3 regions of the Streptomyces sp. NPDC022910 genome follow, and region 3 is predicted to be linked to each of the others. Evidence: riboswitches for the same ligand, from Rfam matches in the RefSeq annotation. Region 3 holds a riboswitch; each other region holds the start of a gene.
The links. Region 3 has a riboswitch for cyclic di-AMP ahead of ACZ3TS_RS16835 (transglycosylase SLT domain-containing protein). Riboswitches for the same ligand answer to the same signal wherever they lie in the genome.

Region 1 (9,831 bases), on a different contig from region 3:
CGCCCGCTTCGCCACCGGCAAGCCACGGATCCTGTACTGCGAGCACGCCTTCCACGGCCTGACCACCGGCTCGCTGTCCGTGAACGGCGAGCGTGGCTTCCGCGACGGCTTCGCGCCGCTGCTGCCCGACACGGCGATCCCGCTCGGCGATCTCGACACCCTGGCCCGGGAACTGAGGAAGGGGGACGTGGCGGCCCTCATCGTCGAGCCGATCCAGGGCAAGGGTGTCCACGAGGCGCCTCCCGGTTATCTCCGGGCCGCCCAGGAGCTGCTGCACCGGCACAAGGCGCTGCTGATCGCGGACGAGGTGCAGACCGGCCTCGGCCGGACCGGGGACTTCTACGCCTACCAGCACGAGAGCGGCGTCGAACCCGACCTGGTGTGTGTGGCGAAGGCACTCTCCGGCGGATATGTGCCCGTCGGCGCCACTTTGGGCAAGGAGTGGATCTTCAAGAAGGTCTACTCGTCCATGGACCGGGTGCTCGTGCACTCGGCGAGCTTCGGATCCAACGCGCAGGCGATGGCGGCCGGGCTCGCCGTCCTGTCCGTCATGGAGAACGAGCAGGTCGTCGCGAACGCGCGTGCCGTCGGAGAGCAGCTGAAGTCCCGACTGGCGGCACTCGTCGACAAGTACGAGCTGCTCAGCGACGTACGCGGCCGGGGCCTGATGATCGGTGTCGAGTTCGGCAGGCCCACCTCGCTGAAGCTGCGCAGCCGGTGGACCATGCTCCAGGCGGCCCGCAAGGGTCTGTTCGCACAGATGGTGGTGGTCCCGCTGCTGCAACGGCACCGAATCCTCACCCAGGTCTCCGGTGACCACCTGGAGGTGATCAAGCTGATCCCGCCGCTGATCATCGGTGAACAGGACGTCGACCGGTTCGTGGAGGCCTTCACCGCCGTCATGGACGACGCGCACAGTGGCAGCGGTCTGATGTGGGACTTCGGCAAGACACTGATCAAGCAGGCGGTGGCACACCGCTAGCCAAGGCCGAGAGGCTTTGCCTCTGAGGCAAGAAAGTTGCCATAGAGGCAAAGCTGCGGCTGAATGGGGAGCATGAGCTCTCCCCAGAACGAGTCCCGGACGGGCGAGGATCTGCCGGTCGTCGCGCCGCAGCTGCGTGCGCTGCGCCGCCGTGCCTCGCTCACCCTGGAGGCGGCGGCCCGTACCGCCGGGCTCTCCGCCGCGCACCTCTCACGGCTCGAGACCGGGCAGCGCCAGCCCTCGCTGCCTGTGCTGCTCACGCTCGCCCGCATCTACGGTACGACGGTCTCCGAACTGCTCGGCGAGACCGTCGCCGACCGGGACGCGGTCGTCCGCGCCCCCGACATGGAGCCGACCCGGGCGGGCGGCTGGACGTACTGGCAGGCCGGCGCACCAGGCCGCGGCATGCAGACCCTTCGCGTCCACATCCCGCACGGCACGCAGGGCGACATCGTACGCGTCCATCCCGGTGAGGAGTGGCTGTACGTCCTGAGCGGGCGGCTGCGGCTGCGGCTGGGCGACACCGCGCATGTGCTCGCGGTCGGTGACAGCGCGCACTTCGACTCCCTGACCCCGCACCGCCTCGCGGCCGCCGACCACGGCGGCACCGAGCTGCTCTTCGTCCACACCCTGTTGCAGAGCCCGACCGCCACGCTCTGCCTCGGTCCCATCCCAGGAGAAACACCATGAGCGAGCAACCGGAGACCGGCCCCAAGCGCAGGGTGATGGAGGAGAAGTTCCCCCGGGCCCTGTGGATCCGCCTGATCATCTACATCGCCGTCGGCCACCTCTTCGCCGCCTTCATCTATCTGCTGTTCGAGGTGGGCGCCAAGTAGGAAGGGCCCCGGTCCGGCGGCCGGGAGCGGGCGCGTTCAGTCCAGCAGTCGCGCGCGCAGCCGCTCCCGCAGCGCCGGCGTGATTCCGAGCCCCTGCTCCAGGTAGGCGTCGACGCCGCCCCAGGTCTCCTCGACGGTCTCGATCGCAGCCGCCAGATACTCGGCGCGCGCGTCGAACAACGGGCTGAGGAGCTCCATCACCTCGGGGGAGTACGTGTCGGGCGACGAACCGTTGCGGTGCACCTTGTACCGGCGGTGCGTGGCATTGGACTCCAGGTAGTCCGCGACGATCGCCTCGCGCTCGACCCCGAGGGCCAGGAGCGTCACGGCGATCGACAGACCCGCGCGGTCCTTGCCCGCGGCGCAGTGCATCAGTGCGGGCACGCTGTCCTCGGACAGTGCGCGCAGTACCTGGGAATGCTCGGCCGTGCGCTGCTTGATGATCGTGCGGTACGAGGCGACCATGCGGCCCGCGGCCTTGCCGTCCGCCAGGAGGGTGCGCAGCTGCTCCAGATCGCCGTCGCGGACCATCTTCCAGAACTCGGCGCCGTCCGCCGGGTCGGTCAGTGGAAGGTTGACGTTCCGCACGCCCGGCAGCTCGACGTCCGGCCCCTCCAGCTGCTTGTCCGCCCCGTTGCGGAAGTCGAAGATCGTGTGCAGGCCGAGGGAGGCGAGGAACGCCGCGTCCTTCTCCGTCGCGTGCGCGAGGTGGCCGCTGCGGAAGATCACTCCCTGCCGCACGCGCCGTCCGTCCACGGTCGGCAGACCGCCCACGTCACGGAAGTTGCGCACCCCGGTCAGCTCGGGCTCGGTAGACGGGACCTGCTGCGTCACGGGGGCTCCTCCCATCCGTCCGACGGCGCTGCTCGCCGACGGGCCGCGCTTCGACCATACGACATGGGTTCATCAGGCAATCATCGGATACCGCGCGCTGTGCTGAACTCGGGCTGAAGACGTTGCCCCCGAGGCTGGTCACCCCCGATGATGTCGGTGCCTGATCGCACCTGTTCGGATCTGTGGGGGCTTGATGTTGGAAATCGGCGCTGACCGTCGTACCTGGCTGCTGTCGGGGCCCGCGAGCAGTTACGCCCTGCGGCTCACCGACGGCGATGAACTGCTGCATCTGCACTGGGGCCCGCGCATCGCGCTTCCCGACGCCGAGGCGCTCGCCGCCCTGCCCGCACCCCGGTACTGGCCCTTCGAGTCCCCGCTCGACGGCCACGAGGAGTACCCGGTCGAGGGCGGCCCCCGCTTCGTGCGCCCCGCCCTGTCCGTCCGTACGCAGGAGCGCCGCGGCACCGAGTGGACGTTCGAGGCGTACGAGGCCGACGGCGACGAGCTGCGGCTGCGGTTCAGCGACGCAGGGCTCCTCACCACCCTCCACTACCGGATGCGCGGAGACGTCGTCGAGCGCTGGGTGACCCTCGCCAACGACGGCCCCGCCCCCGTCGAACTGCTCCGTGCCGACTCCGCGACCTGGACCCTGCCCGAGCGCGAGGGCTGGCGGCTGTCGCAGCTGCACGGCCGCTGGGCGGCCGAGTCCCGGCTCGTGCGGTCCGACCTCACATACGGTGAGAAGGTCATCGGCAGCCGCCGCGGCCACACGGGACACCAGCACCTGCCCTGGGTGGCGCTCGACTCGGAGGCGACCGAGGAGCACGGCGAGGTCTACGGCTGCGCGCTCGCCTGGTCGGGCAGCTGGCGGATCGCGGTGGCCCAGCTCCCGGACGCGCGCGTGCAGATCACCGGCGGGGCCGGGTACGACGACTCCGGCCTGCTGCGCCTGGCGGCCGGGGAGACGTACACCACGCCCGTCTTCGCGGGGCTGTGGAGCGACGGCGGATTCGGCGGCGCGAGCCGTGCCTGGCACGCGTACCAGCGGGCGTACGTCATCCCGGACGCCGACCGGGACCGGCCCGTGCTCTACAACTCCTGGGAGGCCACCGAGTTCGACATCTCCGAGGAGCAGCAGGAGGCGCTCGCGCGGCGGGCGGCGGAGATCGGGGTCGAGCTGTTCGTCGTCGACGACGGCTGGTTCGGCGCCCGCACCAGCGACCGCGCCGGGCTCGGCGACTGGCTGCCCAACCCCGACCGCTTCCCGTCCGGCCTCAAGCCGCTCGCCGACTTCGTGCACGGCCTCGGCATGCAGTTCGGCATCTGGGTCGAACCCGAGATGGTCAACCCCGACAGCGACCTCTACCGCGCTCACCCTGACTGGGTGCAGTACCAGAGTGGGCGAAAGCGGACGGAATTCCGCAATCAACTCGTGCTGAACCTCGCCCGCGAGGACGTCCAGGAGTATCTGTGGGAGCGGCTGGACGGGCTCCTCTCCAGCGCCCCGATCGACTATGTGAAGTGGGACTTCAACCGCTGCTTCACCGACGCCGGCTGGCCCGGGGACCCGTACCCGCAGCGGCTCTGGGTGGACCATGTGCGGGCCCTGTACGCCTTGTTGGACCGCCTGCGGGCCGCGCACCCCAAAGTCGCCTTCGAGTCCTGCTCGGGTGGTGGCGGGCGGGTCGACCTCGGTGTCATGAGCCGTACGGACGAGGTGTGGACTTCAGACAACACCGATCCGCTCGACCGGCTCGCCATCCAGCACGGTTTCAGTCAGATCCATCCGGCCCGGGTCATGGCCGCCTGGGTCACGGACAGCCCGAACACCCAGCTGAACGGGCGAGTCAGCTCGCTGCGCTTCCGGTTCGTGAGTTCCATGGCGGGGGTGCTGGGCGTCGGGGGAGACCTCACGACGTGGACCGACGAGGAGTTGGCGGAGGCCGGCGACTGGGTCGGTCTCTACAAGGAGATCCGCCCCGTCGTCCAGCGCGGCGACCTCTACCGACTGCGGCCGCCGAGGGGCGGGTTGAGCGCTGTCCAGTATGTTCACGGTGACGAGACGGTCGTCCTCGCGTGGCTCCAGGCGCAGCACTACGGCGAGCCGGTCGCCCCGCTGCGGCTGCGCGGCCTCGACCCGGCGGCGACGTATGAATGCCGTGAAACGGGCGAAGTGCACCGGGGTGCCGTGCTGTTGCATCACGGGCTGCCGACCAGCCTGCACGGCGACTTCGATGCGACGGTTATCCGGCTGCGTCGCATCTGAGTGTTCTGCCCGAATTGGAGCCTTCATTCCAACTCGCTCTGGAATGAGGGCTCCTGAAATTACAGCACGTGAGCAGGGTCATAACCGTGACGTACGGTTGTCGCCATGTTCACGTAATTCGGGCGCTTTTCAGGGGGATTGAGAGCGGCTCGCAATCCCGTATCGACGGAGGGTGACGGGGAATTCCCCCAAGGATCAAGAGAAATCCGAGCGCCGGGAACCGGCCGGTTGTGGCCGCGTGTCCCGGTCGCTTACGTTCCCCCTCGATCCGGGTGGAACGCCTAATCCTGCCGCCGCCCGGGGCCCGCATACTCACCCGTGCCCGGCAGGAGCGGGGGACCCACAGGTACGTCGCCTGTTCCGGTCTCCGGAACGGCTAGGGGTAAAGCCGCGCGCAATCGCGGCCGGACATCTCCAGTCCGCACCCGACAGCTCACCTCGCAGGCGCAGGAGAGGAATTCGCCATGCCCGCGAAGGGTAAGCACCGCCGTCCCAAGTCCCGGCGTTTCACCCGTTCCATCGCCGTCGCCGGAACCGGCGGCGCCACGCTCGCGCTGCCGTTGATGGGGGCGAACGGCGCCCATGCCGCCACCCCGACGGCATCCGCTGCCGAGAAGGCCGCCACCTCCGTTCCGGTCGCCGCCGAAAAGAGCGGCGCCCGGGCGAACGGCGCCAGGATCTACACGGTGCAGGCCGACGACTGGCTCGCGAAGATCGCTGACGAGCAGCACGTCAGCGGCGGATGGCAGAAGCTCTACGAGGACAACCGCTCCGTGGTCGGCTCCGACCCGTCGCTGATCCACCCGGGTCTGAAGCTGGCACTCCGCGGTGACCGCGCCGCGTCGCAGACGACCGACCCGTCCGCCACCGAGTCCGAAGCCTCCGCGCCCAGCACCACGACGGCAACCAAGCCCACCACCACCGCGACCGGCTACACCCTGCCGGTCGCGGCCGCCGCCATCGGCACCGGCTACCACGCCGCGGGCAGCATGTGGTCCAGCGGATACCACACCGGCGTGGACTTCATCGCCCCGACCGGCACCAGCCTCAAGGCCATCGCCGCGGGGACGGTCGTCTCGGCCGGCTGGAGCGGTGCGTACGGCAACCAGGTCGTCATCAAGCTCGCCGACGGCTACTACGCGCAGTACGCCCACCTGTCGCAGATCTCCGTCGCCGGGGGCCAGGCCGTGACCCCGGGTCAGCAGATAGGCTTGTCCGGCGCGACCGGCAACGTCACCGGACCGCACCTGCACTTCGAGATCCGCACGACCCCGGACTACGGCTCCGACGTGGACCCGGTCGCCTACCTGCGCTCCCACGGCCTGAGTGTCGGCTGACGCCGTCGGCCGCCCGCCGCCTTCGGGAGGCCGGACCCCCGTTCCCGGGGGTCCGGCCTCCGGCGTTGCCGTTCCGCCGCGCCGGCCCCACGTCCGGTGGCTCACCCGAACACCCCTGATCGGAGGGTTATTCCGGATCGGATCGCATTCGGCGAGTGGTTTATCTCACCGTCCGTCAACCCTTTCCTACGGTCGCGTAGCTCACATCCCAAGGTGAATCATGGGCCGACGTGGCAGACGATTCGAAGAATGACAACAGATCAGTGATCGGGTCGTACGTAGCGGTGGGGGACAGCTTCACCGAGGGCGTCGGCGACCCCGGCCCCGACGGGCAGTTCGTCGGCTGGGCCGACCGGTTCGCGGTGCTCCTCGCCGACCGGCGTCCCGAAGGCGACTTCAAGTACACGAACCTTGCCGTGCGCGGCAAACTGCTGGACCAGATCGTCGCGGACCAGCTTCCGAAGGCCATCGAACTCGCGCCGGACATGGTCTCGTTCTGCGCGGGCGGCAACGACATCATCCGGCCGGGCACCGACCCCGACGAGGTCGCCGAGCGCTTCGAGCGGGCCGTCGCCGACCTCACCTCCGTCGTCGGCACCGTGCTGGTGACGACCGGCTTCGACACCCGTGGCGTCCCTGTCCTCAAGCATCTGCGCGGGAAGATCGCCACCTACAACGGGCACGTCCGGGCGATCGCCGACCGGTACGGCTGCCCGGTCCTCGATCTGTGGTCGCTGAAGACCGTGCAGGACCGGCGCGCCTGGGACGGTGACCGTCTCCACCTCTCGCCCGAGGGCCACACCCGGGTCGCCCTGAGGGCGGGCCAGGTGCTCGGCATCGAGGTACCGGCCGACCCGGACCAGCCGTGGCCGCCGCTGCCGCCGCGCGGCACGCTGGAGGTGCGGCGCGACGACATCCACTGGGCGCGCGAGCACCTGGTCCCGTGGATCGGGCGCCGGCTGCGCGGCGAGTCCTCCGGTGACCGCGTCGTGGCGAAGGGCACCCTGTCGCCGGACGACATCAAGATGCGGATAGCGCAGGCGGTCTGAACAGGACCGCTCATCGGGTACGGCCCGGGCCACGCGCCCGGGCCGCCTGGTTCCTGCGGTCGTGCGGAGTGTCGCGCCGTACTGGTCTCGAGGCTGATCCCGGCCTCGCCCGTCGAGGGTCTTCCCCGGGCGGGCGGGACGTCACGGCTTTCTGGTTGGCGAGGTGACGCGGAAGCAGGACCTTCGCTGTCCCTGGTCCCTGCCCTCCGTCGAGGGCGGGCGAGCCGCTCCTGTTTCCCGGGCACACGGGCGTCCGCCCACTCCCCGAGGCGCCCTGCGCCATGCGGGCGTCGGTCCGCCGGTCTTCCCGGGGCACCCGGTCAGCCTTTGGTCGCCGTCAACCCCGCGCGTGCCATGCCCAGTTCGCGGGCGAGTGCCTCGTCGACCCACTCCTGTGCACGCGCCCGCGACACCGTGCCCTCGTACGCCGTCATCTGCACGGCGAGCCCGTCGAGCAGCGCGGTCAGCCGCAGTGCGGTGCCCGCCGGGTCGGCGCAGTGGAACTCGCCCGCGGCCACTCCCTCCGCCAAGACCTCGGTGATCGCGGCCTTCCACTGCCGGTCGAGGTCCCGCGTGACCTCCCGCAGCGCAGGCTCGCGCAGTGCCGCCGCCCAGCCCTCGATCCACAGCCGCCAGCCCTTGGCCTGCCCGGTCGGCGCGTACCAGCGGACGGCGGACCTGAGGCGGCGCAGTGCCGACGTACGGCGGCCGAGCAGCTTGCGCAGATGTCCGAGATCGTCCTCGGCGGCGTACGCGAACGCCTCCGCGACCAGCTTCTCCTTGGTCGAGAAGTGGTACAGCACCAGCGCGTTGCTCACCCCGAGCGCCGAGGCCACGTCGGCGATCCGCACCGCCGCCACGCCTCGCGCCTCGATCTGCTCGACGGCGGCCCGCAGCAGCTCCTCACGCCGCTGGGCCACGCTCAACCGCACCCTCGTCACGCCGCAACCCTATGTCACCGGTACCAGCCGAACCGTTCCGCGATCACCGGCAGGCGGTCGGCAACCAGAGCGTGCGCGGCCGTCCGAGGGCTCGTACCGTCGGCCTCCGCCCGGTCCAGCATCAGGCCGACCAGGGCCCGCATGGAGCGCCTGGTGTAGGCGAAAGCCTCCTCGGCGTCGGCACCTATGTCGCCGAACAGCGTCCACCACCACCAGGCGTTCGTCCCGGAGTTGACCACCACGTCCGGCAGCACGGTCACCCCGCGTGCGGCGAGCAGGACCTCCGCCTCGGGAAGCACCGGCATGTTCGCCGCCTCGACGATCCACCGCGCGCCGATCCCCGTCTGGTTCACGGTGTCGACGGCGTACGAGACGGCCGCCGGCACCAGCACCTCCGCCTCGGCCGACAGCCAGGCGTCGCCCGGTAGTTCACGGTCACCGGGGCGCAGCACGCCGCGGTCCACCGTGCCGTACGCGTCGCGCGCGGCGAGCAACGCCTCGACGTCGAGCCCGTCAGGGTTGGCGATGGTGCCCTTGACATCGGCGACCGCGACGACGGCCAGTCCCGCGCAGGCCAGGAACCGCGCCGTGGCCCCGCCCATGGTGCCGAATCCCTGCAGGGCCACGCGGGTGCCCGCATACGGCACGCCTGCCCGGTCCAGGGCGGTCAGTATCGACTCGGCGACCCCGCACCCGCCGACCAGCCCGTCCAGCCCGACTCCGGCGACCTCCACGGCGAAGGCGTCCGCGAGCCGCTTGCGGGCCGCCGCCTCGTCGTCGAGGAGCGGATACACGGCCTGCACCGATGACACAAGTCCCGCCTCGGAGGCCGCCCGGTCCACCAGTTCCTGGGTCAGCCCCAGGTCTTCCCCGGTCGTCCAGACCGTCTCGATGTACGGCCTCATCGCCCGCAGATAGCGCACGAGGACGTCGTACGCCTCCGGGGCCCGGGGGTCGCAGTCGATGCCGCCCTTGGCGCCGCCCAGCGGGACGTACCGGCCCGCGGGGTTGTAGTGCAGCGCCTCCTTCATGGTCATGCCACGGGCCAGCCCCGCGACCTCGTCCAGCGTGCAGCCCGGGCGCATCCGCAGCCCGCCGCTGGCGACGCCCCGGACGAGGCGGTCGACGACGAGATAGCCCCGTCGGCCGGTGACGTGGTCGGTCCAGACGAGTGTCATGAGGGGAGTGTCCCGATCGGTGGTCATGGGCCCACTGTACTGAACAGCGATTCAGTTACCTGGCGCGGTGCCGCCGGGCTGAGCCGGGTCCCGGAAGCACTCCGGGTGACGGCTACCGGCTCTGATCCACAGAGGCCGTCCGTTCCTGCACCCGCTGCACGTCGCAGAGGTCCTTGAAGCCCTGACTCGTCAGGCCCAGAGCCGAGTTGACGCGCGAGCGCAGATTCTCCACCGCCACCATCGCCGTCAGCTCCACGAAGGCGGGCTCGCCCAGCCGGGCGACGAGCCGGGCGGCGAGGTCGTCGTCGACGGCGGGCGGGGTGGCCGTCATCGCCTCGGCGTACTCCATGACGTCGCGCTCCAGTTCCGTGTACACGTCGCTGTCGCGCCAGCGCGGCACGTCGGCCA
Region 2 (9,067 bases), on a different contig from region 3:
TCCTGACAGGCCTCCGAGAGCGGAAGATCCGGCCGGGGACTTCGCGGTTTTCGCTCTCAGCATGCTCCACTCTCTGAGGAACGTACGTCCTGTACATTTTTTACAGGAGCGATTCCGAGGAGGCGCGTGCCCATGAACCGACCGTCCGCCCGCTACGTCCTGCCCGAGTTCACCGAACGCACCGGCTACGGACAGCGGACCCTTGACCCGTACGCCAAGCTGCTGGACGAGCGGATCGTGTTCCTCGGGACGCCGATCGACGACACCTCGGCCAACGACGTGATGGCGCAGTTCATGCACCTCGAGTACCTGGACCCGGACCGGGACATCTCGCTGTACATCAACTCCCCTGGCGGCACGTTCAGCGCGATGACCGCCGTCTACGACACGATGCAGTACGTCGGTTGCGACGTGGAGACGATCTGCCTCGGCCAGGCGGCTTCCGCCGCGGCCGTCCTGCTCGCCGGGGGCACACCGGGCAAGCGGTTCGCGCTGCCAGGAGCGCGGGTGCTGATCCACCAGCCGTCCCTGCCGGAGCCCATCCAGGGGCAGGCCACCGACCTGGCCATCCAGGCCGAGGAACTGACACGCACCCGCAGGCGACTGGAGGAGATGCTCGCCCGGCACACCGGGCAGAGCCCGGAGCGGATCGCCGCCGACATCGAGCGGGACAAGATCCTCGACGCGCCGGCTGCGGTGGAGTACGGACTCGTCGACCGCATCATCCCGAGCCGCAAGGCGTCGCGCACCGCGCCGGGCGCGAGGTGAGCCGCCGATGCTGCCGCCCGAACTGCCCCCGTTGCCCGCGCTGACCCGCGCCGAGGCCGAGTTGATCGACCGTTACCTCGACGTGGTCGACCTGCTCGGCCGCATCAACCCGGCGCACTCCGGAGACACGTATCGCGGACTGAGAGCTGCCCAGGCCCTGGTGAGCAAGGCAACAGCCCTGCGCGAGGCGCTGACGCTGATGCACCAGCGCGGGGAGAACGAACTGCACGGCCCCACCCTCGCCCGCGCCCTCCGCGTCCTCGACGGCGAACGCCGCGCCGCCCGCGTCACGGTACCTCCGGCACTCTGACGAGTAGTGACCAACCCACAGCGACAGGGACGTTGGGGCGGTCCGGCCCTCCGGCATCGGGCCTTCCCCGTCCACCGCGACACAAACGATCCAAACGGGGGACCCGCGGTCGGAGTAGACGCTCCTCCGTCCGTGGGCCCGGAAATCATGCGCAACACGCCCGGTCCCAGGCCGGAATGACGTGCTCCGGTGCAGGTCCGAGCCTCGTCAAGCCCCTCAACACCCCCCGAACGGACGGCTGTCCATCCGAACGGGTGAGTGGTGAGTAATGCCACAAACCCCCGGTTCCATTGTGATTTTCGGACATCGGTGCGTGAAGATCCCTTCCTGACGACAAGCCCCCGCCACCGCGGCGGGGCGGTCCGGGCGGACGCCGAATCCTGCCGCCGCCCGGATGACCGGTCGACAGGAGTGGATCGGCAGGAGTGGAGGACCCAGCAAGGCGGGCCACCGGAGAGATCCGGGCGGTCCTTGGGGTGAAGCCGCGCGAGCGGCCGGGCTACTTCGCCAGTCCGAATCCGACAGGTCATCCTTCACAGGCGGCTGACGAAGGGTTGCGCATGACTGCGCTCAATCGTGTCCCGTCGCTGCTGACCCGGGCCGGCACGGCCTCGGCCCTCACCCTTGCCGCCGTCGGCGGCGGCATCGCGGCCCCCGGCCTCGCCACCGACGCGACCGCCGCGACTCCGGCGACGAAGGCGCTGCAGATCGCGGCGTCCAAGAAGGGATCCCCCTACAAGTACGGCGCCACCGGGCCGCGCCGCTTCGACTGCTCGGGGCTCACGCTCTACGCGTTCAAGAAGGCGGGCAAGAAACTGCCCCGCACGGCCGCGGCGCAGTACAACAAGACGCACCACATTTCCGCGTCCCATCGCAGGGCGGGAGACCTGGTGTTCTTCCACTCGGGCCGGTACGTCTACCACGTCGGCATCTACGCCGGGAAGGGAAAGATCTGGCACTCGCCGAAGACCGGAGACGTGGTCAGGCTCCAGAAGATCTGGACGAAGAGCGTCTGGTACGGACGGGTCAGCTGACCCGTCCGGTGGGGTGACGGCTCGTACGCCGTCACCCCCACCGAGGCGTGAGGCGGGCCGGAATGGTTACTCGTTCACCATGGCGGACCGACCTCCTCCCCAGGCACGGCACGAGACACCCCTGGAGCGCGCCGACCGCAACTTCGCCGAGCTGTTGCAGGAACTGCGCGTCACCCAGACCGGGGTGCAGATCCTCTTCGCCTTCCTGCTGACCCTGGCGTTCACCCCGCGCTTTCCGTCCCTCGACACCGTCCAGCGTGTCACGTACGTCACCACGCTCCTGCTGTCCGTGCTGGCCGCGGCCCTGTTCACGGCTCCCGCCGCGCTGCACCGCGCGCTCTTCCAGCAGAACCTCAAGCCCGCCATCGTGCGGATCTCGTCCCGCCTGGCCGCGCTCGGGCTGCTGGTGCTGACCCTGGCGTTCACCGGGTCGGTACTGCTCGTGGTGGACGTGTCCCTCGGCCGCGTCGCCGGTGTCGCCGCCGGTACGGGAACCTTCCTGGTCTGCGTCGGCCTGTGGCGCTTCATGCCCCGGATGGTCCAGCGGGCCGTCGCCACAGCACCTCAGGCTCCAGAACGAGCGGGAGACCGGGAACCGCCGGATGGCTCCCGGTGACTCCCTAGGGGCGTCTGTGTGGTCCGCGGCCGACGGGCGGGTGCGGGCGCGCCTCGGCCGGAAGTGCCGGACGAGCCGGAGCGGGCGCGGACGCGGTCAGCCGCGGCTTCAAGGCTCTTGCTGACCGCCCGCCGTGACCGACTCCACCGGCGTGGCCCACGGCAGTTCGATGGCGACCGTCTTGCCGCCCTCGCGGGTGGGCCGCACGCTCAGCGTGCCGCCGTTCTCCGCGGCGAGCCAACGGATGATCACCATCCCGCGGCCGTTGTCCTGTTGTACGGCCGCGGGCAGCCGTTTGGGGAAGCGCGGGTGGCTGTCGGTGACACCGATGCGCAGTAACTCGTCCCGGTCGAGCGCGATGTCGACCGTGAACGTGGGTGACTGCCCGAAGGTGTGCTGCACGGCGTTGGTGGCGAGTTCCGAAACGATCAGTCGCACGGCGTCGGCGACTTCGGCGTCGCTCGGCATACCCCATTCGGTGAGGACGCCTGAGACGTATTTTCTGGCGGCGGAGACCGAGGCGGGATCGCTCGGCAGAGTGACGGAGGCTTCCTGATGGTCTGCCATGGCGACGTCGTCCCTTTCCCACGGGACCGGAGTCCGACACGGAGCGGTTGGTTCGAGTAACGGTCCCGGACTTGGTGCTGCGCGCCAGACTGCCATCACCGGGGCCCTGTCGGGTGCGATCCCCCGAGATATGCATATATCTGTCGCTCGAAGCGGTGAACTCTCCGACGACCGACCGTATTTGGGCAGCACCCGGGCCCATCCTCTAGCGTCGCCGTGAAAACCGCGCGCCGTGCGGAAGGAGTCGGCCATGCAGTACGGACCAGCGGTACGCCGCCGCAAACTCGGTGCCGAATTGCGCGCTCTGCGCGCCCGGGCGGGACTCACGAGCGGTGAGGCGGCCACCCTCGTCGGCTGGCACCAGTCGAAGGTGAGCCGGATCGAGACGGGCGCCAGCGGGGTCAAACCGGCGGACGTACGTCTACTGCTGGACGCCTACGGCGTCAAGGACGCCGAACTGCGGGAACTGCTGCTCGTGCTTGCGGGCTCGGAGGACGGCGGCGGGCGGCAGAACTGGTGGCACGCGTACCGCGGGGTGCTGCCGCCGACCTACCGCGATTTCATCAGTCTGGAGTCCCAGGCGAGCGGGATGCGCACACTGGAGACCTCTGTGGTGCCGGGTCTACTGCAGACGCCCGAGTACGCCCGGGCCGTGACCCGGGCCGCCGTCGGCACCCTGGAGGACGACAAGCTGGATGCCCTGGTGGAGGTGCGCCTGGCCCGGCAGGACGTGCTGCGCGCCGATCCGCCGCTGGAACTGAGCGCCGTCCTGGACGAGGCGGTGCTGCGCCGGGAGGTCGGCGGGCCGGAGGTCATGGCGCGTCAGCTGAAGCGGCTGCTGCACGCGGCCAGACTGCCCCAGGTGCGGCTCCAGCTCCTTCCGTTCGCCGCCGGGGCACACATCGGCGTTACCGGACCTTTCGTTATCTTCTCATTTCCGAGCAGGTCCGATCTGGATGTGGTCGTTCTCGACCACTTGACGAGTAGCCTCTACCTCGAGCGGAAAGAAGACCTTCAGGCCTACAGCGAGGCCTTCAACGCCCTTCAGGTCCACGCCCTTTCACCCGAGGACACGTTGGATTACATCGCCGCGTTGGCCGGCGACGCATAAGGAGGCACCATGTCAGCACTGCCTCGGCACGTCCCTTCCAGTACCTCCCTGCACGGTGCGCGGTGGCTGCGCAGCAGCCGCAGTACCGGAATGAACAACTGCGTCGAGACCGCCCGACCGGGCCCGGGGCCCTGGTCCGGACTGGTGGCGGTGCGCGACTCGAAGAACGTGACCGGACCCGCCCTGCTCTTCACTCCCGAGGCCTGGGAGGAGTTCCTGACCGGACTGAGCTGATCACGTTCGTGCGACCAGGTCGTAAATCGGCCAATTTCGAGCCGATTTCCGAGTCGCTCCTGTAGCGGTTACTCCTCCACCACATCGCACCGGTCGGTGCGATCATCCGTACGACGCGCGATGCACGGCCGTTTCGCCGACTCACGGTCGCGTCTCGCCGATCACGCGTACGGCGCGCTCGACCTGCCACTCGGTGAGGTCGGCGCGAGCGGTCAGACGCAGCCGTGAGATGCCGTCGGGCACCGACGGCGGACGGAAGCAGCCGACGGCGACCCCCGCCGCCCGGCAGTCGGCCGCCCACCGTAGGGCCTGTTCCGGGGAGGGTGCCCGCACGGAGACCACGGCGGCGTCCGGCCGCACCGCCTCATGGCCCTCGGCCGTGAGGCGGGCGTGCAGGGCCGTCGCCACCGTGCGGGCCCGAGCGGCGCGCTCCGGCTCGCGGCGCAGCAGACGCAGCGCCGCGAGAGCCGCGCCCGCCGCCGCCGGGGCGAGCCCGGTGTCGAAGATGAAGGTCCGGGCCGCGTTCACCAGATGGTCGATCACACGCGCCGGACCGAGGACGGCGCCGCCCTGGCTGCCCAGCGACTTCGACAGCGTCACCGTCACCACCACGTCCGGCGCGCCCGCGAGGCCCGCCGCGTACGGGGCGCCACGGCCACCGGCCCCGAGGACGCCGAGCCCGTGCGCGTCGTCGACGATGAGCCCGGCCTCGAACGCACGGCACACAGATGCCAGTTCGCCCAAGGGGGCGGCGTCGCCGTCCACGGAGAACACCGTGTCGGAGACCGCGACGGCGGGTCCGCGGTGAGTGTCGAGCGCCTTGCGGACCGCCTCGGGGTCGGCGTGCGCGACGACCTGGGTGGTGCCGCGCGCGAGCCGGCAGCCGTCGATGAGCGAGGCGTGGTTGCCCGCGTCGGAGACGACCAGCGAGCCGTGCGGTGCCAGCGCGGTGACCGCCGCGAGGTTGGCCGTGTAACCGGAGGAGAAGACGAGAGCCGCCTCGAAGCCGCAGAAGTCAGCCAGTTCGCACTCCAGTTCCCTGTGCAGTTCGGTGGTGCCGGTGACGAGCCGTGAACCGGTCGAGCCGCCGCCCCACAGACGGGCCGCCTCCGCAGCGCCCTCGGCGATCTCGGGATGGCGGGCCAGGCCCAGGTAGTCGTTGCTCGCGAGGTCGAGGAGCGGGGAGTCGGCGGCTCGGGGGCGCAGGGTGCGGACGAGTCCGGCCCGGCGGCGCGCCCGCGCCTGCTCGTCGATCCAGCCGAACGCCATGGCTCCTCCGGGCTTTTGTAGGCAGTGCACAGACACTAGCGGGACGACCAGCCGCCCAGGGTGTGGCAATACCCACACGTCGAACGGTGTCTGTTGTGCGAACTCTCCTTGGCCCAGGACGCTCCCGTAGGACAGGATCGGCTCTCATGGACCTGCTGAACACGCTGGTGGACAAGGGGCTGCGGCGCGAACTGCCGACCCGCGAGGAAGCTCTGGCCGTCCTCGCCACTTCCGACGACGACGTGCTCGATGTGGTGGCCGCGGCCGGCAAGGTACGCCGCCACTGGTTCGGCCGACGGGTGAAACTCAACTATCTCGTCAACCTGAAGTCCGGCCTGTGCCCCGAGGACTGTTCCTACTGTTCCCAGCGGCTCGGTTCGAAGGCCGACATCCTGAAGTACACCTGGCTCAAGCCGGACGAAGCCTCCGACGCCGCGGCGGCGGGAGTCGCGGGCGGGGCGAAGCGGGTCTGCCTGGTGGCGAGCGGCCGCGGGCCCACCGACCGGGACGTGGACCGGGTCTCGGACACCATCAGGACCATCAAGGAGCAGAACGAGGGCGTCGAGGTGTGCGCCTGCCTCGGTCTGCTCTCCGACGGCCAGGCTGAGCGGCTGCGCACCGCGGGCGCCGACGCCTACAACCACAACCTCAACACGTCCGAGGCGACCTACGGGGACATCACCACCACGCACACCTACGCCGACCGGGTCGACACGGTGCATAAGGCGCACGCCGCCGGCCTGTCGGCCTGCTCCGGACTGATCGCGGGCATGGGCGAGAGCGATCAGGACCTGGTCGACGTCGTCTTCTCGCTGCGAGAGCTCGACCCGGACTCCGTTCCGGTGAACTTCCTGATCCCGTTCGAAGGAACCCCGCTCGCCCAGGAGTGGAACCTGACCCCGCAGCGGTGTCTGCGGGTCCTCGCCATGGTGCGGTTCGTGTGCCCGGACGTGGAGGTGCGCATCGCGGGCGGCCGGGAGGTCCACCTCCGTACGCTGCAGCCGCTGGCCCTGCACCTGGCCAACTCCGTCTTCCTGGGCGACTACCTGACCAGCGAGGGCCAGGCGGGCAGGGCGGACCTGGAGATGATCGCGGACGCCGGGTTCGAGGTGGAGGGCACGGACCAGGTGACGCTGCCCCAGCACCGGGCGGCAGGTGGCTGCGGGTCCCACGGGGGCGACGGCTGCGGGTCCGGAGAAGGCGCCGGATGCGGGTCCCACGGGAGCGCCGGTGTCTGTGGTTCCGCCTCGGCGCCGCACGTCAACGAGGCCCGTACGGACCTGGTCGCCGTACGCCGCCGGGGTGCCGGAACGGACCTCGCGCCCAATGCCTGACCTGGCCGTGGACGAGCTGCTGGCGCTGGACCGGCAGCACGTCTGGCATCCGTACGGGCCCATGCCCGGCCGACAGCAGCCGCTCGTCGTGGAGTGCGCGAGCGGAGTGCGTCTGCGCCTGGCCGACGGCTCCGGCGAACTGGTCGACGGCATGTCGTCCTGGTGGTCGGCCATCCACGGCTACAACCACCCGGTGCTCAACGAGGCCGCGCGCGAACAGTTGGCGCGGATGAGCCATGTGATGTTCGGGGGGCTCACCCACGAGCCCGCCGTCCGACTCGCGAAGCTCCTTGTCGACATGTCACCCGAAGGTCTCGAGCATGTGTTCCTCGCGGACTCCGGCTCGGTCTCGGTCGAGGTCGCGGTCAAGATGTGCCTGCAGTACTGGCGTTCGCTCGGCCGCCCCGCCAAGCAGCGGCTGCTGACCTGGCGCGGCGGATACCACGGCGACACCTGGCACCCGATGTCGGTGTGCGACCCCGACGGGGGTATGCACGAGCTGTGGCGGGGCGTCCTGCCCCGCCAGGTGTTCGAGGAGGCGCCACCGGCCGTCTACGAGGAGTCCTACGCCGAGCGGTTGCGCGCGACGGTCGAGCGGCACGCGGACGAGCTCGCAGCGGTGATCGTGGAGCCGGTGGTGCAGGGCGCGGGCGGGATGCGCTTCCACTCCCCCGCGTATCTGCGGGTACTGCGAGAGGCGTGCGACGCGCACGACGTGCTGCTCGTGTTCGACGAGATCGCCACCGGGTTCGGGCGCACGGGCGCGCTGTTCGCCGCGGACCACGCGGCGGTGACGCCGGATGTGATGTGTGTGGGCAAGGCGCTGACCGGCGGCTATATGACCATGGCGGCGACACTGTGCACGCCGCGGGTGGCCGACGGGATCTCCGGCGGCGCTGTGCCGGTGCTCGCGCACGGCCCCACCTTCATGGGCAACCCCCTGGCGGCGGCCGTGGCCTGCGCCTCCATCGGACTGCTGCTCGGCCAGGACTGGCAGTCGGAGGTCAAGCGGATCGAGACGGGCCTCAGGGATGGGCTCGCTCAGGCGGCGGCCGTGCCGGGGGTGCGCGAGGTGCGGGTCCTCGGTGCCATCGGGGTCGTCCAGCTCGACCACGAGGTCGACATGGAGGCGGCGACGCGGGCCGCGATGCGCGAGGGCGTGTGGCTGCGCCCGTTCCGCGACCTCGTCTACACGATGCCCCCGTACGTGACGGGGGACGCGGACGTGGCACGGATCGCGCGCGCGGTGTGCGCGGCGGCACGGGAAGGCTGACATGTCGGTACTGGTGATCACAGGGACCGGCACGGAGGTCGGCAAGACAATCACGACTGCTGCCGTCGCGGTGGTCGCGGTCGCCGCCGGGCGCTCGGTGGCCGTCCTCAAGCCCGCGCAGACGGGTGTGGGGCCCGACGAGCACGGGGACGCCGATGAGGTGGCCCGGCTCTCGGGCGCCGTGACGAGGCGTGAACTCGCCCGGTACCCCGAGCCGTTGGCGCCCGCCACGGCGGCACGGCGGGCAGGTATGCCGCCCGTGCGGCCGCACGAGATTGCGGAGGCGGCCGCCGAACTGGCCGTCGAACACGACCTCGTGCTCGTCGAGGGTGCGGGCGGGCTGCTCGTACGGTTCGACGACGAGGGCGGCACCCTGGCGGACGCGGCGCGGCTGCTGGCTGCACCTGTGCTGGTGGTCGCGCCGGCGGGCCTCGGCACACTCAACGCGAGCGAGCTGACGGCGCGCGAACTGCGGCACCGGAAAGTGGACTTGACGGGCGTGGTCATCGGCAGCTGGCCCGATGCCCCCGATCTCGCCTCGCGGTGCAACC
Region 3 (9,831 bases):
CGCCGCGCCCGCGTCGAGCACGTGGTCGCCCAGGCGGACGCCGACACTCCGCTCGTCGGAACCGGTGGGCGAGAACACCCCATAGGGGAGGTTGTGCGGGCCGAAGGGGTCGCCCTCGGGGACGTCGAAGGGGGGCATCGGATGCTGCCTCTCTTTCGTGCGCTTCAGATGTGCCGTGCATGGGAGCGTGTTCCATGTGGTCGCCGCACACGTTACGGGCCAGTTGCCTGTCTGGGCAGTGTCTAAAGAGTTCGCAATGTCCGAATAGACCTTGTCGGAGGGGCTAATTCCGGCTTAGCGTCCTTTAGGGACACGGACGGGGTGGGTCCGGTCCATAGGGGGGACACGTGGGGGGACCCGTGGCCAGGAGCACCGGCAGCGTGCCGTTCGACGCGGACCGCGACGTACCGGGGCTCATCGTGAAATTCGGCGACTATCCGCTGCACCACGGCGGGGTGGGCGCCATCCGCAGCCTGGGCCGGCTCGGAGTACCGATGTATGCGATCACCGAGGACCGTTACACGCCGGCCGCGGTCTCCCGCTATCTGCGGCGCGCCTTCCCGTGGCCGACCACCGGGACGGAGGAACCGGAGCGGCTCGTGGAGGGCTTGCTGCGCATCGGCCGCCGCATCGGCCGGCCCACCGTCCTCGTCCCCACCGACGAGGAGGCCGCGGTCCTGATCGCGGAGCACCAGGACATCCTGGGCGGTCCCTTCCTTTTCCCGAAGGTGGACGCCAAGCTCCCGCGCCGCCTCGCCAGCAAGCAGGGTCTGCACGAACTGTGCGTGGAACACGGCATCCCCAGCCCGGCGGCCGCCTTCCCGCAGTCGTACGACGACATCGTCGCCTTCGCAGAGAAGGCGCGCTTCCCGCTGGTGGCCAAGAATCGCGAGGCCTTCGTACGGCGCAAGCAGCCCGCCGTGAACGGGACGACGAAGATCGCCACCCGCGCGGGCCTGCTGACGCTGGCCCGCGACTGGGGCGAACACCCCGGAGTGATCCTCCAGGAGTACCTGCCGCGGCAGGACGCCGAGGACTGGATCGTGCACGCGTACTTCGACCAGGACTCGACCCCGCTCGCCATGTTCACCGGTGTCAAGGTGCGCTCGTGGCCGCCGCACGCGGGCATGACGGCCAATGCGTACGTCGTGGACAATCCGGAACTCGCCGACCTCGCCGCGCGTTTCATCAAACAGGTCGGCTTCACCGGAATCGTCGACCTCGACCTGCGCTTCGACCGCCGCGACGGTCAGTACAAACTGCTCGACTTCAACCCGCGCATGGGCGCCCAGTTCCGGCTCTTCGAGAACGAGTCGGGGGTGGACGTCGTCCGCGCCATGCACCTGGATCTGACCGGCCGCGCCGTCCCGGAGGGGGAACAGTGCGCCGGCCACCGCTACATCGTGGAGAACATCGACCTGGCCGCCCTGTTCGCCTACCGTCGCAGCGGCTATACGACGCCGCACGCGCCGGCCCGCGCGAGCGGTACGGAACTCGCCTGGCTCGCGGGTGACGACCTGCGGCCGTTCTTCACGATGCTCGCGCGCTTCGTGCGGCCGGGCGCGAAGCACCTGTATCAGCTGTGGCGCACCAACCGCCGCGGCAGCATCACGAGTCCGGGCAGGTAACCCGGCTCGGCAGCTCCACCACGAAGTAGGCACGTAGCGTCCTGGGAGGGACTTCGTGATTCAACCGGTAGCAGTCATCGGTGCCGGGCCGTTCGGCCTGTCCACCGCCGCCCATCTGCGGGCGCGCGGTATCCCGGTGCGCGTCTTCGGCGAGCCGATGGTGAGCTGGCGCGACCACATGCCGCAGGGCATGCTCCTGAAGTCCACCCCGGCCGCCTCGAACATCGACGCCCCGCAGCGCGGCCACACCCTGGTCGACTACTGCGACGCGGCGGGCATCCCCCGGCTGGTGACGGACGAGGACATCGTCCCGGTCGAGACGTTCATCGCATATGGGGAGTGGTTCCAGCAGAAGCTGGTGCCCGACCTGGAGCAGGTCCGGGTCGTCTCCGTGGACCGCCGTGGGGGCGCCGGCTTCGAGCTGAAGCTGGACTCGGGCGAGTTGTTCGCCGCCCGGGCGGTCGTGGTGGCGACCGGACTGTCGGGCCTCGCCCATCTGCCGCCCGAGCTGGCGGGAGCGGCGGCGGACGGACCCACGCCCACGGGCCCGGTCTCCCACAGTTCCCAGCACCACGACCTGACCCGGTTCTCCGGCAAGGAGCTGCTGGTCATCGGCGCGGGACAGTCGGCTCTGGAGACGGCGGCGCTGGCGGCCGAGGCGGGCGCCCGCGTATGCGTGGTCTCACGGGGCCGGGGCAAGGTCGATTTCGGCGCACCCCCGTGGAACCAGCCGAAGCTGCGCCCCGAATCGCCCTTCGGCCGCGCCTGGTCGCTGTGGGCGCTGAGCTACTACCCGCACCCGTACCGCTTCCTGCCGGCCCAGACGCGCCACTACCTGGTCCGCCGCGTCCTCGGCCCGCTCGGCGCGTGGTGGCTGAAGGACCGGTTCGACGGCAAGGTGGAGGTGCGCGAGGTCGCCGGTATCGTCGGTGCCTCCGTACCCGACGGCAGCCCGGTCCTGGCGGTACGGACCCACGGGGGCCGCACGCAGGACCTGACCGCGGACCATGTCATCGCCGCCACGGGCTACCGCGTGGACATCGCCGCCATGGACTTCCTGGGCCACGAACTGCGCACGGAACTGGCGGTGAGCCGGGGCACGCCGAAGCTCGGCGCGGGATATGTGTCCTCCGTCCCGGGTCTGTACTTCACGGGCCTCCCGGCGGCGGCCTCGTACGGACCGGTGATGCGCTTCGTGTGCGGCACGGAGTTCGCGTCCCCGCGGCTGGCCAAGCACCTGGCGGCGGCACACGGCTGAGCCGGAGCGAGTGCGGGGGCGACACAGCGCGCCCCCGCCACCCGGTCCGTGTGCCCGGGGTCAGAAGTCGCTCCGCATCACCACCCGCCGGAGCGTGGGCCTCATCACCTGGTCTGTGTCCGATGGAGACGCTGGAGGAACACCTCGCCGAGGGCCGGACATACGAGGTCGGGGTTGTCGTCGACGCGCCCGTCGAGGCGGTCGCCCGATGGCTGCCGCGCAGCCTGGGCAGGTCCGAGGCGATCGACGCGGGCACCACGCGCCGTGTCGCCACCACCGACGAACCGGAGTGGTACGCCGAGCAACCCACCGCGATCAAAGCGCAGTTACGTGTCGTCCGGTCACGCGAACTCCGGGAGGCCGCCCGCATGGCTGGGGCGCCGCCTGCTGGAGGCCGGCGCCTGACGCGGACGGCACTGGAGCCGGCCGAGGGTGCGGGGCTCAACAGTGGGCGGGAAAGCGATGTCGGGCCGGTGCGGCCGTTTGCCGAAACCCGTGGTGCGACGCAGGCTCCGTGCGCCTTCCGGTGCGCACGGGATACCGGACGTCGTCCGGTTCACGCTGGACCGCTGGGGCGTTTCCATCCGTATTCTCTGATCATGGCCGCACCCCTCGCATACTCACTCATCGCCACTGACCTGGACGGAACGCTGCTGCGTGGTGACGACACGCTCTCCGACCGGTCAAGGGCCGCGCTGGCGCGGGCCGGTGCGGCCGGCGCACAGCACCTCGTGGTGACGGGGCGCCCGGCGCCCCGGGTGCGGCCGCTGCTCGACGACCTCGGCGGCAGGGGGCTCGCGGTGTGCGGCCAGGGCGCGCAGGTGTACGACGCCGGCGCGGACCGGCTGCTGTTCTCCGTCACTCTGGACCGGGAGTTGGCCGAGACCGCGCTCGGCAAGATCGAGGCCGAGGTGGGACAGGTGTACGCGGCCGTCGACCAGGACGGGGTGCACGGGCTCACACTCATCGAGCCCGGCTACCTGATGCCGCACCCCACACTGCCCGCGGTGCGGGTCCGGCGGCGGGACGACCTGTGGTGCGAGCCCATCAGCAAGGTCCTGCTGCGCCACCACGCCCTGTCCGACGACGAGTTGGCGACGGCGGCCCGTGGCGCGGTCGGCTCCCTGGCGACGGTCACCATGTCGGGGCCTGGCACCGTCGAACTCCAGCCATGCGGCATCACCAAGGCGACGGGGCTCGCGTTGGCCGCGGAATTCCTGGGCCTGAGCCCGTCGGAGACCGTCGCCTTCGGGGACATGCCCAACGACATCCCCATGTTCGAATGGGCGGCGCACGGCGTCGCCATGGCCAACGCCCACCCTGAACTCAAGGCGGTCGCCGACGAGATCACCACGTCGAACGAGGACGACGGCATCGCCGTCGTCCTCGAGCGAATGTTCCCGGGACGGTAGCCCTCAGTCGAGAGTCCTCAGTCGAGAGTCCGTAAGCCGAAGGGCCGGCCGGGAGCTCTCAGTCGAGAGTTCCCGGCCGACGGGGCCCCGTCGGGCACATCTCAGTACGCGCTGTTGACGTTGTCGATCGAGCCGTACCGGTGGGCGGCGTAGTTGCACGCGGCCGTGATGTTCGCGACCGGGTCGTACGGGTCGAAGGCCGTGCCCGGCACGTGGTAAGCCCGGAAGGTCGGGTCGATGACCTGGAGGAGCCCCTTGGACGGGATGCCCTTCTGGGCGTTCGAGTCCCAGAGGTTGATGGCACGCGGGTTGCCCGAGGACTCGCGCATCACGTTGCGGTAGATGCCGTTGTACGAGCCGGGGATCCCGTGCTGCCGCATGATCACCAGCGACTGGCGGATCCAGCTGTCGAGGCTGCCGGCGCGGGACGTCACGCTGGTGGCCTTGGTCGTCGTGGCCGTGGGGGTGGCGGCCGAAGCGCCGGTCGCACCCAGGATCGGGAGGGCGAGAACGGCGGCTCCGGTCCCCGCGACAGCGAGGGCACGGGTGATGCGGCCGGCCTTGGAGCGGCGGTCCCGACGGCGTGCGGGCAGGGCGAAAGCGGACATGTGGCATTCCTCTCCGTCGCCTGCGAGGTGAGCTGTCGGGTTCGGGCGGGGAGGTGCCCGGCCGTGTCCTCGGTGTCGAGGCACGGCTTCACCCCAAGCCGTTCCGGCGTGGTGTCCGGTTCGGCGACTTACCTGGGTCCCCCGCTCCTGCCGTGCTGGGTCGATGGGTTGTCGAGCGGCGGCAGGATTCGGCGTTCCGCTCGGGTCGAAGGGAAGGTATGCGAGAGCACATGTCGGGAACAAGCTCGGAATTCACACTCCGACCCAATTGACCCTGACGTCAGGGAATAGGGGAGATGATCAATTTTGTTGAGGGGGGTTCAACTTGCCCTTTGCAAAGGGGGCGTTGATGACTCGCCCCGAGTGCCTCTCCTGGCGGGCGCGTGACCCATTTCACTTCGCCCTTACTTGGATCACAATTGGCAATTAAGGTAAATCGGGCATCAATTCGGACAAAATGGACAGGGGTGTGAGTGGAGTCCGCCTGCTCGAGACTTGGACATTGCGCTATCCATGGTGCAAATAGGCAGTCGGGTGGCGCCGCCGTCTATCCCGCCGTGCGGGAGATCCGCCCCTCCCACGTCCGGTGGAACACCACCTCGTAGCCGTCCTTGCAGACGACCTCGTTCCAGGTGACGAAGTCCGCCGCGGTGCAGGTGATCTCGGAGTGGGTCTCCACCCTTGCGTCCCATCCCCGCTCCGGACGGTGCAGCCGGACCGACCAGTCGCAGCGGGTACGCGCGGTCAGCGGGCCCGAGTCCTCGATGGTGTACGCCTCCAGCGCGTCCTCGGTGACTTCGAGGCCGTCGGGGTACACACGGGTGCCGTTGTGGCGCGGGTCGACCACCAGGAGCCACTCGCCCCTCGCGACGTCCCGCACCACCAGGCGCTCCGGGCGGGGTTCGTCGAGCGTGGCAGCGTCGCTGACGCCGAGTGGCTCCGACTGCTCCGGCTCCCCGAAGGTGATGTCCGGCCCCGACTCCCGGGACCGCACCGGTAGTTCGAGCGAGCTGCCCGCCGGGTCCAGCGTGAAGCCGGCCTCCGAACCCGGCTGGGGCCACAGCCATGGCCAGTACGCGGAGGAGACGGCGAGGCGGATGCGGTGCCCGGGCGGGAAGGCGTGGCCGATCCCGCTCAGCTCGAACACCACGTCCTCCGTCGCCCCGGGAATCCAGGGAGCCGCCCGGTCGGGGCCGCGGCGTGTCAACAGGTTCAGGGCCCCTCGGCTGACCAGCGTCGACGACCCGTCGGGCGCCACGTCGCAGAGGCGGGCGACCACTTGACCGCGCGGCACGGGACAGGTCAGCCGCAGCCGCACCCTCGGCCGCCCCAGTACCCAGGTCTCCTCGGCCGCCTCGAACTCGAAGCACACCGACCTCGCGTCCTCCTCGCGCTGGTCGGGAGGCAGGCCGGCTTCGTCGCCGCGGGCGACGAAGCCGCCCGCGTCGAGGCCGGTGTGCATCGGGGACCGGACGGGTACGGGCGCACCCCGGAGCGTGTACGAGACCCGGGTGACGTTCGGTGACGGCCAGGACGGCTCGCCGACCCAGCGGCCCGGAAGCACGTCGTACCTCGTCGCCGGAGGGTGCGGGGTGCTGATGTACGCCCGCAGCGACGGCTCCGCCATGACCCCCGTGTCCTTGTCCTTGAGCCAGTGGTCCCACCAGCGGAGCGTCTCCTGGAGGAAGCCGATCGCCGGGCCCGGCAGACCGTGGTCCGGGTACTGGTGTGCCCACGGCCCGATCAGACCGCGGACGCGATCGGCCGGAAGGTGCTCCACGAGCCCGAGCACGGTGTCCCGGTACGGGTCGTGCCAGCCGCCCACCGCGAGCACGGCCGCCCGGAGCGCGCCGTGGTCCTCCCGGATGTCGCCGTGTCGCCGGTGGTCGTCCCACGCCGGGTGGGCCGGCCAGGCGTGGACGAGCGGGTCCAGCGCCTCCAGGCGCCTGGCCCAGACGTCCCGCCACACCGTGCCCACGTGCGCCGGGTCCGGCGGACGGGCCACGAGAGCGAGCAGCGCCGCCGCCCGGGCGGGCAGGCCGGCGGCGAGGGCGGAAGCGCCCAGGTGGGGCACGTCGTTGTCCCAGCCGTCATCCGTGGCGCAGACCGCGACGACCGCCCTGAGCGGCTCGGGCGCGAGGGCCGCGACCCGAAGGGAGGCGAGGCCGCCCCGGCCGATGCCGAACATGCCCACCCGTCCGTCGCACCAGGGCTGTGCCGCCAGCCACTCGACGACCTCGACTCCGTCGGACGGCGCGGTTGCCGAGTACGCGTCGGCCGGCAGGCCGTCGGAATTGCCGTGTCCGCGCGCGTCCACGCGCACGGAGACGTAACCGTGGCCCGCGTACCAGGGGTGCCGCTGCCAGTCGCGGGGCGCGGTCGAGTCGCCGAGGCGGCAGGGGAGGTACTCGAGGAGGGCCGGGACGGGCTCCCCGGTCAGCGGACGCCACGCGCGCGCGTACAGACGCATGCCGTCCTGGAGCGGGATCCAGAAGTCGCCGTGAGTCGTCTCGTGGGGGAAGGACGTACGGATGTGCATGCGCGTGACCTCCGACTCCTCGACGGCGTCCGTAGTGGACCGGTGTGTCGCGGCGGACGCGGGAAGCGAGGACCGGTGCCCCTGTCTGCGCCCGGCCGGGTGACGGCGGCCGGTGCGTACGGCCGGGGACATGCGTACGGCCTGGGGACACACGTCCCGATGGGATGCGTCCGGCGGGGTACGCGGAAGGACATCAGGGGCCGGTACCGGCTGCGAGAGGCGCTTTTCCGTTATGTCGATGAATGTCTGTTCGTATCGCCTGATCAAGAACATACCGTTCGTGATCCGATACCGCCCGGCCTGGAACAGTGGGCGCTCGCTGTGATCGAAACCCGACCGGATACGCTGACTTGAGTGATGGCGGCGACAGATCGACAAACTCGATGAGCCACGTCGACAGGCAACGCCATCGACCAAGTGACCGTCCTTGAGACCGACCGTGTGATCGTCAGCAGACGTCGCAGACAGGAGACCCCACGTGACCGTCGTCGGGCCGTTCGGGCTGAGCGTGCGGGACCAGGCTCTGGAGGCCGATGTCCAGGCCGGATTGGCCGCTGTCGAGGAAGGGTTGCTCGACGCCACCAAGAGCGAGGTGCCCTTCATCACGGAGGCCGCGCAGCATCTCGTGCGCGCGGGCGGCAAGCGGTTCCGGCCGTTGCTCGTGATGCTCGCGGCGCAGTTCGGCGATCCTTACGCGCCCGGGGTCGTGCCCTCGGCCGTGGTCGTGGAGCTGACCCATCTCGCCACGCTGTACCACGACGACGTGATGGACGAGGCCGAGGTGCGGCGCGGGGTGGACAGCGCGAACACCCGCTGGGGCAACTCGGTCGCGGTCCTCACCGGTGACTTCCTGTTCGCGAGGGCGTCGCACATCCTGGCCGACCTCGGCCCGGAGGCGGTGCGCATCCAGGCCGAGGCGTTCGAGCGGCTGGTCACCGGCCAGATCCTGGAGACGGCCGGCCCCCGGGACGGCCGTGATCCGGTGGAGCACTACCTCGACGTCCTTGGCGGCAAGACGGGCTCGCTGGTGGCGGTGGCGTGCCGCTTCGGCGCGATGATGTCGGGTGCCGACGAGACGGTCGTGGACGTTCTGACGCAGTACGGCGAGCGGTTGGGTGTGGCGTTCCAGCTTGCCGACGACGTCCTGGACATCGCCTCGGACTCGCGCGAGTCCGGGAAGACGCCCGGCACGGATCTGCGCGAAGGCATCCCCACCCTGCCGGTCCTGCGCCTGCGCGAGCGCGCGGAACGCCTGGGGCTGTCCGAGGACGTCACCCTGTGCGAGCTCCTGGACTCGGACCTCACGGACGACGCCCGCCACGCCGAGGCCCTGGCCCGGCTGCGTGTCCACCCGGCGCTGGAGCAGGCCCGCCGCGACACGGTCCGCTATGCGGAGGACGCCCGCTCGGCCCTGGCTCCGCTGCCGGAGTGCGGCGCGAAGACGGCCCTCGTGGAAATGTGCGATGCGGTGGTGCACCGGGCCGGCTGACGCCGCCCCGCCGTCCACAGCTGCCTCCTGTGACACGCCTGGCACATTCGTAACAGTTCTGTCATGCACATTCATGAAGCGTGAGACAGGTCACATTATAGGATTGAGTCCAGGCTTGGATCGGGTCCGTATCCATGCCCAGAAGCTGACGCAGGGGGCGTCAGCTCGGATACGGGGAGATTTCCGATCATGCGTACTGACGCTACGTTCACGAAGCGCCGCACCAGCCTGATCTTCACGGGTGTCGCCGTGGCCACCGTGGCCGGTGTGGCCGCCGCGGTCATCCCGGCCTTCGCCGTCGGCCAGGGCGCAGCACGGCACTGACCACGCCGGGCACGCCGACCAGACCCAGAGCGGCACCCTCGTCGGCACCGGCACCGGCACCGGCACCGGCACCGGCTCCGGCGGCACCATCCTGGTCGCGAGCCTCCGAGGCGCCAACGAGGTGCCCGTCGCCGGCGGTCCCGCCGTCGGCGACAAGGACGGCGCTGCCCCGGAATTCGTCAAGGTCAAGGGCAACACGGTCTCCGTCGCCATCACCTGGCGCGGCATCGACCGGCCCACCCTGCTCCACATCCACCAGGGCGCCAAGGGAGTCAACGGCGGAGTCAAGATCGACTTCAGTAAGCTGCTGAAGAAGGGCATCAAGCGCCACACCGTCGTCGGCAGCGTGAAGGTCGCGGACGCCGCGCTGCTGTCGCAGCTCAAGAGCGACCCCGGCGCTTTCTATGCCAACCTGCACACCGCCGAGTTCCCCGGCGGGGCCGTCCGCGGCCAGCTCCGCAACGTCACCACCGCCTTCGACTTCCGCCACGCCCTGGACAACTTCCAGGCCTCGGTGGTCAGGGGCAAGCAGATCTACGAGTGCAAGCCGGCCGCCGGCGGCTACGCCTTCAC

Region 1: it holds a riboswitch for cyclic di-AMP, as region 3 does, so the genes downstream of both, ACZ3TS_RS27090 (M23 family metallopeptidase) here and ACZ3TS_RS16835 (transglycosylase SLT domain-containing protein) in region 3, are expected to answer to the same signal.
Region 2: it holds a riboswitch for cyclic di-AMP, as region 3 does, so the genes downstream of both, ACZ3TS_RS00725 (C40 family peptidase) here and ACZ3TS_RS16835 (transglycosylase SLT domain-containing protein) in region 3, are expected to answer to the same signal.

The regions. Positions count from the first base shown of each region.
Region 1 is NZ_JBVHHL010000032.1:68,542-78,372, reverse strand. Features, by position in the region: gene ACZ3TS_RS27115 (aspartate aminotransferase family protein) at 1-982, shown strand, start outside; gene ACZ3TS_RS27110 (helix-turn-helix domain-containing protein) at 1,055-1,672, shown strand; gene ACZ3TS_RS27105 (DUF6126 family protein) at 1,708-1,818, shown strand; gene ACZ3TS_RS27100 (tyrosine-protein phosphatase) at 1,855-2,652, opposite strand; gene ACZ3TS_RS27095 (alpha-galactosidase) at 2,846-4,918, shown strand; cyclic di-AMP (ydaO/yuaA leader) riboswitch at 5,222-5,378, shown strand; gene ACZ3TS_RS27090 (M23 family metallopeptidase) at 5,383-6,255, shown strand; gene ACZ3TS_RS27085 (SGNH/GDSL hydrolase family protein) at 6,519-7,304, shown strand; gene ACZ3TS_RS27080 (TetR/AcrR family transcriptional regulator) at 7,625-8,245, opposite strand; gene ACZ3TS_RS27075 (Glu/Leu/Phe/Val dehydrogenase dimerization domain-containing protein) at 8,260-9,450, opposite strand; gene ACZ3TS_RS27070 (carboxymuconolactone decarboxylase family protein) at 9,536-9,831, opposite strand, start outside.
Region 2 is NZ_JBVHHL010000001.1:129,405-138,471, reverse strand. Features, by position in the region: gene ACZ3TS_RS00735 (ATP-dependent Clp protease proteolytic subunit) at 133-768, shown strand; gene ACZ3TS_RS00730 (hypothetical protein) at 776-1,078, shown strand; cyclic di-AMP (ydaO/yuaA leader) riboswitch at 1,440-1,635, shown strand; gene ACZ3TS_RS00725 (C40 family peptidase) at 1,639-2,112, shown strand; gene ACZ3TS_RS00720 (DUF6328 family protein) at 2,192-2,728, shown strand; gene ACZ3TS_RS00715 (ATP-binding protein) at 2,837-3,295, opposite strand; gene ACZ3TS_RS00710 (helix-turn-helix domain-containing protein) at 3,546-4,406, shown strand; gene ACZ3TS_RS00705 (DUF397 domain-containing protein) at 4,416-4,640, shown strand; gene ACZ3TS_RS00700 (8-amino-7-oxononanoate synthase) at 4,782-5,909, opposite strand; gene bioB (biotin synthase BioB) at 6,056-7,243, shown strand; gene ACZ3TS_RS00690 (adenosylmethionine--8-amino-7-oxononanoate transaminase) at 7,236-8,516, shown strand; gene bioD (dethiobiotin synthase) at 8,518-9,067, shown strand, end outside.
Region 3 is NZ_JBVHHL010000015.1:32,636-42,466, reverse strand. Features, by position in the region: gene fahA (fumarylacetoacetase) at 1-138, opposite strand, end outside; gene ACZ3TS_RS16850 (carboxylate--amine ligase) at 360-1,628, shown strand; gene ACZ3TS_RS16845 (FAD-dependent oxidoreductase) at 1,684-2,886, shown strand; gene ACZ3TS_RS16840 (HAD family hydrolase) at 3,486-4,298, shown strand; gene ACZ3TS_RS16835 (transglycosylase SLT domain-containing protein) at 4,400-4,906, opposite strand; cyclic di-AMP (ydaO/yuaA leader) riboswitch at 4,911-5,110, opposite strand; gene ACZ3TS_RS16830 (CocE/NonD family hydrolase) at 5,454-7,445, opposite strand; gene ACZ3TS_RS16825 (polyprenyl synthetase family protein) at 7,924-8,934, shown strand; gene ACZ3TS_RS16820 (hypothetical protein) at 9,124-9,258, shown strand; gene ACZ3TS_RS16815 (CHRD domain-containing protein) at 9,200-9,831, shown strand, end outside.